DNA from 2 places in the Clostridium sp. TJA020 genome. Region 2 is predicted to be linked to the other one. Evidence: riboswitches for the same ligand, from Rfam matches in the RefSeq annotation. Region 2 holds a riboswitch; the other holds the start of a gene.
What was found. A riboswitch is a leader RNA that binds a small molecule or an ion and turns the genes downstream of it on or off. The one in region 2 is predicted to bind FMN.
Positions count from the first base shown of each region.

Region 1: it holds a riboswitch for FMN, as region 2 does, so the genes downstream of both, ribD (bifunctional diaminohydroxyphosphoribosylaminopyrimidine deaminase/5-amino-6-(5-phosphoribosylamino)uracil reductase RibD) here and AC4FQ1_RS07440 (ECF transporter S component) in region 2, are expected to answer to the same signal.

Region 1 covers NZ_JBZEFC010000002.1:373,425-379,433, reverse strand. The annotation lists gene AC4FQ1_RS05675 (SH3 domain-containing protein) at 1-419, opposite strand, end outside; gene AC4FQ1_RS05670 (gamma-glutamyl-gamma-aminobutyrate hydrolase family protein) at 609-1,331, opposite strand; gene AC4FQ1_RS05665 (DUF6512 family protein) at 1,636-2,181, shown strand; FMN riboswitch at 2,244-2,361, shown strand; gene ribD (bifunctional diaminohydroxyphosphoribosylaminopyrimidine deaminase/5-amino-6-(5-phosphoribosylamino)uracil reductase RibD) at 2,772-3,968, shown strand; gene AC4FQ1_RS05655 (riboflavin synthase) at 4,038-4,694, shown strand; gene ribA (GTP cyclohydrolase II) at 4,830-6,009, shown strand, end outside.
Region 2 covers NZ_JBZEFC010000003.1:309,111-315,119, reverse strand. The annotation lists gene AC4FQ1_RS07460 (SIS domain-containing protein) at 1-626, shown strand, start outside; gene agaF (PTS galactosamine/N-acetylgalactosamine transporter subunit IIA) at 650-1,084, shown strand; gene AC4FQ1_RS07450 (tagatose bisphosphate family class II aldolase) at 1,133-1,990, shown strand; gene AC4FQ1_RS07445 (class II D-tagatose-bisphosphate aldolase, non-catalytic subunit) at 2,011-3,321, shown strand; FMN riboswitch at 3,392-3,510, shown strand; gene AC4FQ1_RS07440 (ECF transporter S component) at 3,636-4,217, shown strand; gene rimI (ribosomal protein S18-alanine N-acetyltransferase) at 4,285-4,731, opposite strand; gene tsaB (tRNA (adenosine(37)-N6)-threonylcarbamoyltransferase complex dimerization subunit type 1 TsaB) at 4,712-5,431, opposite strand; gene tsaE (tRNA (adenosine(37)-N6)-threonylcarbamoyltransferase complex ATPase subunit type 1 TsaE) at 5,425-5,889, opposite strand.

The DNA.
Region 1 (6,009 bases), on a different contig from region 2:
TTTTCACTTGAGGCTTTAACTGGTGAGTTTACTTTATTAGAATCAATTTTTTTTGTTTCTGAAGAAGATGTAGTATTTATATCTTTTTTTACTTTTTCTTCAGATTTTTTATCAACAGTATTTTTACTTTTTATAGTTTTATTTTCTGTTTTTTTGTCTTTAGTAGTTTCAGTATTTTTTGTTACATTATTATCAGTTTTCACTTCTTTATTGTTAGCTTTAGAATTAGAATCTTTTACATCTTTTTTAACTTCTGATTGATTATTAGAATCTAAAGCTTTTGAAGTGATATTTGTATTACTTTCAATTTTTTGTGTACTCATATTATCGGCAGATGCCGTTAATGAAGATGAATACAATAATGAGCCTGTAGAAATTGCACTTGCAATTAAAAACATAGCTATTTTCTTACTTTTCATTATTAATCCCCCTAGTTTTCTTTTGTATATTTATCAATTAATATTTTACAATAAAATTACTTTGCAAAATGTTAATAAATTATAAATAAAGAAAAAAAAACAATATATAACAAAAAATAGATAGAGATATAAAGTGTTTTATAATATTGTTATATTAAAAGTATTTTAATATAAATTAATAGAATTATATTATTTGCAACTGTTTATGAATTTTTTAAATAAATTAAGCATTTTTAAATCTTTTAATGCGAGAATTTCAGGATGCCATTGAACCCCTATAACAAATTTTTTATTAATCATTTCTATAGATTCAATAACACCATCTGGAGCATATGAAGTGGCTTTAAAACAATTACTAAGTTTATTAATACATTGATGATGTCCACTATTAACAATATATTTATTTCCTAATAAAGAATTAACTAAACTATTATTTATTGTTGTTATAAGATGAGTTTTTTCACCTAAATAGTTTTCTTGATTATGCTTAATATGATTTTTATTAAAATAAGATATATCTTGATATAATGAACCATAACAAACTACGTTTAATAATTGCATACCTCTACATATTCCAAGTATTGATTTATTTAAATTAATAGCTTTTTTAGCCAATGTAATTTGATACCAATCCATTAATTCGTTTGATTTATTTTGAAGAGGTTTTGGGGATTCACTATAATAAAGTGGATTTATATCTAATCCTCCAGGAAATAAAAAACCATCACAAAGATTTAATTGATAATTTAATACGTCAAGGTTTTTTGTTGCTGGTAAAATAATTGGCACACCTAAAGCATTTACAATAGACTTAGAATAATTATTGTTATTGTAATCATAATTATCTCCAATAAAATAAGTTCTTTTATCAGTAGATATAGAACTAGGTATTCCTATTATAGGTCTTTTCATAATAATCACCTCAACATAAAATAGAAAAGAACTTTTATAATATTATATTCTTTATATAAAAAGTTGATAAATTTAGTTATATATTTAATTTATAAAAATTAAATTAAAAAATTAAGGGTAATATAAATTTTATATAATTAAGAATTTTATTGTTTAAGTTTAATAAAATATAAATAGTTTGATTATTAAAAATCTTAAGTAGTATATAAAAACAATTAAAGAGAATAATAAAATAAGGAGTAATTTAAGATATTAATCAACTTAGGTTACTTCTTTTTTAATCTAAAATAAAGGAGGTTTCTATATGTATAAATCATTATCACCACAAAAGAAATGGATTATAAAAGGAATTCCTATTTTATTTATAATAAGTGCTTGCATTCATTCATTATATAAGTTAACAGGTGAGAATAAAATACTTGCAGCATTTTTTCCTATGAATGAAAGTGTTTGGGAACATTTGAAGATGATTTTATTACCTATAATTTTATGGTGGAGTATTTATTATTTAGTTAATGGAAAAATATACGATATAAATAAAAGAAAATGGTTTACTGGTGCTCTTGTATCATTGATTATTTCTTTAATAACTGTACCTTTATTATATTATTTTTATACTGGAGTCTTTGGTATTGAATCAGTAATTATAGATATTATAATATTATTTTTAGCTGTTTTAATTGGACAATTAATGGGATTATATGTTTATAAAAGGTGTAAGGGTATAAATTATAAATTTTGTATTATAGTTTTTATTATATTAATATTACTTTTTGTTTTATTTACATATTTTCCACCTGAATTACCTATCTTTCTTGATAGTACAACTGGAAAATATGGAATTAATTAAATATAACAAACATTAACATATTTACATTGAAAAGTAAGTATGTTATAATATTAACAAATTTAATAAATCTTCAGGGCAGGGTGAAATTCCCTACCGGCGGTAAAGCCCGCGAGCTATTAAATTAGCAGATTCGGTGAAACTCCGAAGCCGACAGTATAGTCTGGATGAAAGAAGATTAATAATAATTAAGTATTATATTTAATGAAATAATTTTGGTAATTATATTTTAAGTATAATTTTTATACAACATTAATTATTAATAGTATATTATTAAAATTTGTTTTTTAAGCTCTGAAATAATTTATATTTCAGAGTTTTTTAATATTAAATAAAAATTTAATATTAAAATATAATTTAAAATAAATTTAATTTAAAAGATATTAGATACAATTATATATTAAAAATTAAAAAATAATTATAGTATATTGTATTAATATTTTATTTAAATAAAGTTACTATTAATTTATAATATATAGCTTAATTATATTTATAAGGTTAATCAAATTCATTTAAGGTCCTGAGAAAATATTCTCAGGGCTTTTTTATATCCTAAAGAATTATTAAAAATTTAAAAAAGAGAGATGATGCTAATGGATGAAAAGTATATGAAGCTTGCGATGAATTTAGCTAAAAAAGGTGAAGGAAAGGTTAATCCTAATCCTTTAGTTGGAGCTATTATAGTGCAAGATAATAAGATAATTGGTAAAGGTTATCATAGAGAATTTGGGGAAAATCATGCTGAAATAGAGGCTTTTAATAATTTAGCTTCTGACAGTTATGGTGCAACTATGTATGTAAATTTAGAGCCTTGTTCTCATTATGGAAAAACTCCACCTTGTGTTGATAATATTATTAAAAATAAAATTTCAAAAGTGATTATAGGATGTTTGGATCCAAATGAATTGGTCAAAGGAAAAGGTATTAAAAAACTTGAAAATGCGGGAATAGAAGTTAAGATTAGTAATTTAGAAGATGAATGTAAAAAACTAAATGAAGTTTTTATAAAGTATATAAAATTAAAAAAACCATTCGTAGTTTTAAAGAATGCTATGTCTTTAGACGGAAAAATATCAACATATACTGGAGAATCAAAATGGATAACTGGGGAAAAATCAAGAGAATCTGTGCATAATTTAAGGAATAAATATATGGGGATAATGGTTGGTATCAATACTGTTATAAAAGATAATCCAGAATTAACTTGTAGATTAAAAAATGGAAGAAATCCAGTAAGAATTATAGTTGATAGTAATCTTAGAATACCTATAAATTCTAAAGTAATTTTAAATAATAAAAATTCATTTAACTTAAAATTATTAAAAGAATTTAATACTGAAATAGAAAATATAAATGATTTTTTTAAAGAAGATAATAATTTAAAAATTAGAAATAATATAGTTTTAAAAGATATAACAATAATTGCAACTACTAAAAAAGCTAACAAAGAAAAAATAAAAATTTTAGAAAGCAAAGGTGTCATAGTTTTAATTACAAAAGAAAAAGAGAATAGAGTAGATTTAAATGATTTAATGATTAAACTTGGAAAACTAAATATAGATAGCATTTTACTTGAAGGTGGATCAGAATTAAATTTTTCAGCTATTAAGGAAAGAATTGTAGATAAAATTATATGTTATATAGCTCCAAAAATAATTGGGGGAAGTAGCTCAAAGACACCAATAAGTGGACAAGGGATAGAAAAAATAAGTGATGTAATAAATATAAAAGATATGAGCTTTAAAAATATAGGAGAGGATATAGTCGTTGAAGGGTATATAAGATACTAAATAAATTACAAAGCTACTTAATAATTATAATTTAAAAAAATTTATTATATATAATTTTGAGGTGAAAATATGTTTACTGGAATTATAGAAGAAATAGGAGAGGTTAAATATATAAAAAAAGGGATAAACTCATCAAGACTTTTAATAAAAGCAAAAAAGGTTTTAGAAAATACTAAGATTGGAGACAGTGTTTCAACGAATGGAGTATGTCTTACTGTTACAAATATAAGTAATGATAATTTTGAAGCTGATGTTATGTCAGAAACATTAATAAGAAGTAATTTAGGAGGTCTAAAAATTGGTAGTAAAGTTAATCTTGAAAGAGCATTAACTTTAGAGAAAAGATTAGGAGGTCACATTGTTAGTGGACATATAGATGGAACTTCTAAAATAATATCTTTTTTGAGAGAAGATAATGCAATTTGGATAACATTAAAAGCAGATAAAAATATTTTAAAATATATTATTTTTAAAGGTTCGGTAACAATAGATGGTGTAAGTCTTACGGTGGCATATGTAGATGATGAAATTTTTAAGGTTTCAATAATACCTCATACAGGAAGTGAAACAAATTTATTAAGTAAAAATATTAATGAAACAGTGAATATTGAGTGTGATTTAATTGGAAAGTATGTTGAAAAGTTATTAGGTTTAAATCAAATAAGTAATGAAAAGAAAGTTAATCAAATAAGTGAGGAGTTACTTATAAATACTGGCTTTATATAAAAGAAAAATAAATATTTTAACTATATTTAATAGCTTTATTTTAGATATAAGAAATATTATTAACTAAAAATAATTTATATTATATAAATAATAATTTAGGATTTTAAATATTAGTATAAAGGTGGATGGTAACAAATGTTTAAGTTTAATAGTATTGAAGAAGCAATAGAGGATATAAGAAGTGGAAAGATGGTTATAGTTATTGATGATGAAGATAGGGAAAATGAAGGAGACTTTTTAATGGCTGCTGAAATGGTTAATGGTGAAGCTATTAATTTTATGGCAAAGCATGGAAGAGGCCTTATATGCATGCCAATTGAAAAGAAAATTGCAAAAAAATTAAATTTTCATCCAATGGTTTCAAATAATACAGATAATCATGAAACTGCTTTTACAGTATCAGTAGATTATAAAGATACTACTACAGGAATTTCAGCTTTTGAAAGAGCTTTTACTATAAAAAAAGTTTTAGAAAGTAATAATTGTAATGATTTTAGAAGACCAGGGCATGTATTTCCTTTAATTGCAAAGAATAATGGAGTTTTAGAAAGGTTAGGACATACAGAAGCAGCTGTTGATTTAGCAAAACTTTCAGGTTTTAAAGGTGCTGGAGTTATTTGTGAGATAATGAGTGAAAATGGAGATATGATGAGAACAAAAGAACTTATTGGATTTGCTAAAAAATTTGGTATTAAGATTATTACAATAGAAGATTTAGTTGAATATAGAAAAAATAAATTAGAAGTTAATAATTTTAAAGATAATCTTATTAAATGTAACTTTAATGAAAAGGAACTTACTTTTAATAATAAAAATTTAAAGTATGAAAGTAGTAATAATGAAGTTGTTGTTGAAAGAGTTGTAGAAACTAAAATGCCAACTAAATATGGTTATTTTACAATGTATGGTTTTATAAATAAATTAAATGGTGAACATCATGTGGCTTTAGTTAAAGGAAATATAGAGGGCGGAAAAAATATTCTTGTAAGAGTTCATTCAGAATGTCTAACTGGAGATGCCTTAGGGTCAAGAAGATGTGATTGTGGGGAACAATATGACGCTGCTATGAAAAAAATATCAAAAGAGGGGAGGGGAATACTTCTTTATATGAGACAAGAAGGACGAGGAATAGGACTTATAAATAAGTTAAAGGCTTATGCTTTACAAGATGAGGGATATGATACAGTTGAAGCAAATATAAAACTTGGATTTGAAGCTGATATGAGGAAGTATGATGTAGCAGCAGCTATACTTAAGGATTTAGGAGTTAAAAGCTTAAAGCTCATGACAAATAACTTAGATAAGATATATAGTT
Region 2 (6,009 bases):
TGGTGCTTGCAACATTATTAGCTTTTGATATAGATAATTTAAAGGAAAATAAAAAATATGTTGATATAGTTGTAAAGCAAGGAGAAAAAATATTAGAAAATAAATTTAAAGATGTTAAAGAGCTTGTAGATTTAGGATGTAATAGAGTTGTTTATTTAGGTTCAGGAGCATTAAAGGGATTATGTCAAGAAATGGCTCTTAAAAATTTAGAGTTAACTAGTGGAAAGATAGTTACTGTTTGTGAATCAGTTTTAGGATTTAGGCATGGTCCAAAGTCTATTATAGATGATAATACATTAGTTATTTTTATGAATTCAATAAATAGTTATACAAATCTTTATGATTTGGATTTAATAAAAGAAATACATGGAGACAATGGAGGGCATAAATTAGCTGTAATTAGCTATAACAAAAACAATGAACTTAATTCATTATGTGATAAATATATAGAAATAGATGGGAAGGATATTCCAGAAATATATACAGTATTTAATTACATGCTTTTTGGACAAATGTTTGGATTATTTAGTTCACTTAAGTTAGGAATATCTCCAGATAATCCAAGACCTGATGGAACAGTAAATAGAGTAGTCAAGGGTGTAATAATACATGAATATAAGAAATAGTCTATAAGTAGGGGGGATTTTAAATGGTAGGAATAATATTAACAGGTCATGGAAATTTTGCAACAGGTATATTAAGTTCATTAAAGCTTATTGCAGGAGAGCAAGAAAATTTAAGATGTGTAGATTTTATTGAAGGGGATAGTACAGAAGCTTTAGAAAAAAAATTAAAATGTGCAATTTCAGAATTAAACACTGATGAAATTTTAGTTCTTTCAGATTTAGCAGGTGGATCTCCTTTTAAAATTTCAGTTATATTAAGTCAAAAATTACAAAATAAAAATATGAGAGTATTAGCAGGGACAAATCTTGGAATGCTTCTTGAAGTTTCATTATGTAGAGATGGAATGAATGTTAATGAGTTAATAGATTTTGCTATTAATTCAGGAAATAATTCAATAAAGGCTTTTGAATTAAAGAAAGAAAATAATGAAGAAGTAGATTTTGTAGATGGAATTTAATATGAACTTAGGTACAGTTATAAGAGTTTAAGAAAGAGGGTAAAGAGAATGGGGAAAATATTATCAACTAGAGAAATGCTTAAAAAAGCTCAAAGAGAGGGATATGCGGTACCAGCATTTAATATACACAACTTAGAAACTTTACAAGTTGTTGTTGAAACTGCAGCAGAACTAAAGTCACCAGTTATATTAGCTGGAACACCATCAACTATTAAATATGCTGGCGCTGATTATATTGTTTCAATGGCTGAGGTTGCTGCAAAGAAATATAAAATTCCTATAGCTATACATTTAGATCATTTTGAGGATATAAGTGATATAAAAGATTATATAGACAAAGGTTTTAAGTCAGCAATGATTGATGCATCTTATGAAAAGTATGAAAATAATATAAAAATAGTTAAAGAAGTTGTTGAATATGCTCATAAATTTGATGCTACAGTTGAGGCAGAGCTTGGAAGACTTGGTGGGCAGGAAGATGATTTGGTTGTTGATGAAAAAGATACAATGTATACAAATCCTGACCAAGCTAAAGATTTTGTTGATAAAACTGGTATAGATTCATTAGCAGTTGCAATTGGTACTGCTCATGGACTATATAAAGGAAAAGCAAAGCTTGATTTTGAAAGATTAAAAGAAATAAGAGAAAAAGTTTCTATTCCTTTAGTTTTACATGGTGCATCAGATGTGCCTGATGAATTAGTTAAAGAAGCTATAAGGTGTGGAATATGTAAAGTTAATGTAGCTACAGATTTAAAAATACCTTTTTCAGATGCTGTAAAGAAATATTTTGTGAATCATCCAGAAGCTAATGATCCAAGAAAATATATGACACCTGGTAAAGAAGCAATGAGAGATATAGTTAAACACAAGATAATTATATGTGGAAGTAATAATAAAGCTTAAAAAAGAGGTGAATAATATAAATGCATCCTATTAAAGAAATAGTTAATAAATATAAGAGGGGAGAAACAGTAGGAATATTTTCTGTTTGTTGTTCAAATCAATATGTAATTGAGGCTGCGATGGAAAGATTAAGAGATACTAATATTAATCTTTTAATTGAATCAACAGCAAATCAAGTAGATCAATTTGGTGGATATACTGGAATGAAACCAAAAGAATATATAGATTATATTTATAACTTAGCTTATAAAAATAATTTTCCAAAGGAAAGAATAATCCTTGGTGGAGATCATTTAGGACCTTTAACATGGACAAACTTAGATTCTAAAATAGCTATGGAAAATGCAAAAGTATTAGTTAGAGAATATGTTCTTGCAGGATTTACAAAAATTCATTTAGATACAAGTATGCCGCTTAAAGGCGATATTGAATCAGGAAAATTTGGAGATGAGATAATAGCTAAAAGAGCAGCTATTCTTTGTGAGGTATGTGAAAATGCATATAAAGAATTGTTAAATATAAATAAAAATGCAATTCATCCAGTTTATATAATTGGTAGTGAAGTTCCAATACCTGGAGGAGCGCAAGTAGAGAATGATGAAGAAGAAGGAATAAAGGTTACAAGAAAAGAAGATTTTGAAACAACTGTAAATACATTTAAAGAAGCTTTTTACAATAGAGGATTACGAGAAGCTTTTGATTATGTTGTAGGAGTAGTTGTGCAACCAGGAGTTGAATTTAGTAGTGATAATGTTTGGGAATATAATAGAGATTCAGCAAAAGAATTAAGTGATGCTATAAAGAAATATGATAATTTAGTATTTGAAGCTCACTCAACTGATTATCAAACGCCTAAAGCTTTGAGAGAAATGGTTGAGGATGGATATATAATTTTAAAAGTTGGACCAGCTTTAACATTTGGCTTTAGAGAAGGTGCCTTTGCATTAAATGCAATGGAAAATGAATTATTAAAATATAATCCAGATTTAGAATTATCAAGGTTTATGGATGTATTAGATTTTAATATGGTTAAAGATCCAAAGGATTGGATTAAACATTACTCAGGTACAAGTGAAAAAATAAAATTTGATAGAAGATATAGTTTATCAGATAGATGTAGATATTATATGCCAAGAGAAGATGTAAATTTTGCATTGGAAAAGATGATGGATAATTTAGAAAAAGTTGAAATTCCAATAACTTTAGTAAGTCAATTTATGCATAGTCAATTTAAAAAAATTAGAGAAGGCAAGTTAAATATTTCGGCGAAAGAGTTATTAAAGGATAGAATTGGTGAATATATAGATGATTATATTTTTGCGATAAAATAATACAAAAAATATAATGTTATTTTATTGACAATGATAAGTTAAGGTGATAGGATTAAATTGTAAATTAAATAAATATCTTCAGGGCGGGGCGTAATTCCCCACCGGCGGTAAAGCCCGCGAGCTAATGGTTTAGCATGATTCGGTTAGATTCCGAAGCCGACAGTATAGTCTGGATGAAAGAAGGTAAAATATTAATAACTTTAGGTTTGAAACTTAACGCCCTGATATAATTAAATATCAGGGTTTTTTATTTAAAAAATTAGTTATTAATAGTTACCCACCAAAAGAAGATAATTTGGGGGAGGAATTATAAAATGACATCAAATTTAAACAAAACCGTAAAAATTTCATTGTTAGCAGGTATGGCTTTCATATTAATGTATATTGAAATACCTTTAATACCAATTTTTCCATGGCTTAAAATGGATTTAAGTGATGTTCCAGCAATTATGGGAGCATTTGCTTTTGGACCAATTGCAGGTGTAATTATAGAATTAATAAAAGTTTTCATGCACTTTCTATTAGCAGGAAGTGGAACTGGTGGAGTTGGCGAAGTTGCAAACTTTATTATAGGAGTATCATTTGTTTTACCAGCTGCATTTATTTATTCTAGAAATAAGTCAAAAAAGACTGCAATATTAGGTATGGTAGTTAGTATAATATTAATGGAGTTAGTTGGAATAATTGCTAATGTATATTTTTTATTACCAGCTTACGGAATGCATATGGATTCAACACAACTAATGCAATATGTAACAGTAGGATTGTTACCTTTTAATGCTATAAAAGGAGTAATAGTATCTGTTGTAACTTATGCATTATATAAAAAGGTGTCAGTATCAGTATTTAAATGTGATCCAAACTTTGGAGAAAAACGTAAAGAAAAAATAGCATAACAAAATTGTATTTTAATTAAAATAAAGGAGTTATTTAAAAATAACTCCTTTTGTTTTGCTTTAAATTTTATATATTATAAAGCCACATTATTATTGCATCTTCTTTGTTATCTTCGTAAAAATTTTTTCTTATACCTTCTTCTTTAAAACCTAAGGATTTGTAAAGATTTTGAGCAATAATATTTGATTTTCTAACTTCTAATGTAATATCGGTACATCCTTTATTTTTTAAAACAAAGATTAGTTTTTCCATTAAATATTTTCCTATTCCTTTGCCCCTAGAATTAGGGTGAACAGCTACATTAGTAATTTGTCCTTCAGATGCTATAAGCCATGAGCCTGCAAAGCCTAAAACCTTAGAATCTTCTAAGCATACAATATATGTTGCCAATTTATTATTTAGTTCTTTTTCTATTGAATTTAAACTCCATGTTTCCTTAAGACTTAGAGAGCTAACCTCATATACTCCTTCTAAATCGGAGAAGTCCATTTCTTTAAGAATTAGATTCGCCATTTGTCATTTGTAGCCTTTTTTCTAATTCTCTAACTGCTTGAGGTTTTTTTAAGTAAAGTGGTGATGAATTTTCATCATCTTTTATTTCTTTTTTTAATAGTTTTAAACCAACTTCACCTATTTGAGAAGCTCTTACTGTATTTAGGTGAATAGGAGCAAAGTAAGAATTTTTTATATTTTGAGATAAATATTCTTTATGTTTTATTGCACCGTCACCAGTTAGAAGTACTTTTTCATTTAACTTATTAAGTTCTTCTTTTAGTTCAGGTAAATCCATAGATGTACAATCTATCAATGTTTCAATAGTACCATTTTTACATTTATATATTGCAGTAAAAACATTTTCTCTTACTGCATCCATAATAGGACATATTATTCCATCAAAGTATGTAAGAGATGAAGCTAAACCTTCTAATGTTGATACACTTACATAAGGTTTATTACTTCCAAAGCTAAGCCCTTTTATTGTAGCCATTCCTATACGAAGACCAGTAAAAGAACCAGGTCCCTTTGATACAACAAAACCGTCAACATCATTTATAGAAAGATTAGAATCTTTTAATACCTTGTCTATCATTCCCATAAGAAGAACAGAATGTTCTCTTTTATTATTTAATGTATATTCAGCAATAACCATATCTTCATTAAGAAGTGCTACAGTAGCACATTTTGAAGAAGAGTCAACACTTAAAACTAACATAAAGTCAGCTCCTTTACGTAATTATATTTTTCACCATATGGAGTAATAGAAATTTTTCTATAATTTTCTCCTTTTGATAAATCTTTTTGTATATATATATGAAGATAATCTTTAGGTAAAATTTCTTCTATATAATTTGCCCATTCTATAATAGAAACACCTTCACCAAATATGTAATCATCAAATCCAATTGCATAAATCTCATCAGGATCACTTACTCTATACACATCAAAATGGTATAATTTTAATCTTCCAGATTCGTATTCATTAACAATTGTAAATGTAGGGCTTGTTATATTTTCAGTTATTGAAAGTCCTTCAGCAATGCCTTTTGTTATATGAGTTTTACCTGTTCCTAAATCACCAGTTAAACAAACAATATCACCAGGGTTTAAAATTTTACCTAATTGTCTACCGATATTTGTAGTTTCCGCAATACTATTAACTTCAAAATCCATATTAAAAAGCTCCTTTCTATAATTATTAACTTATCCTTATATTCTATCCAAATTTTAAAAAAAAGAAAAGTAAAAGTAATATAATTGTAATTGCATAACTAAAATAAAAAGTGTAGAATA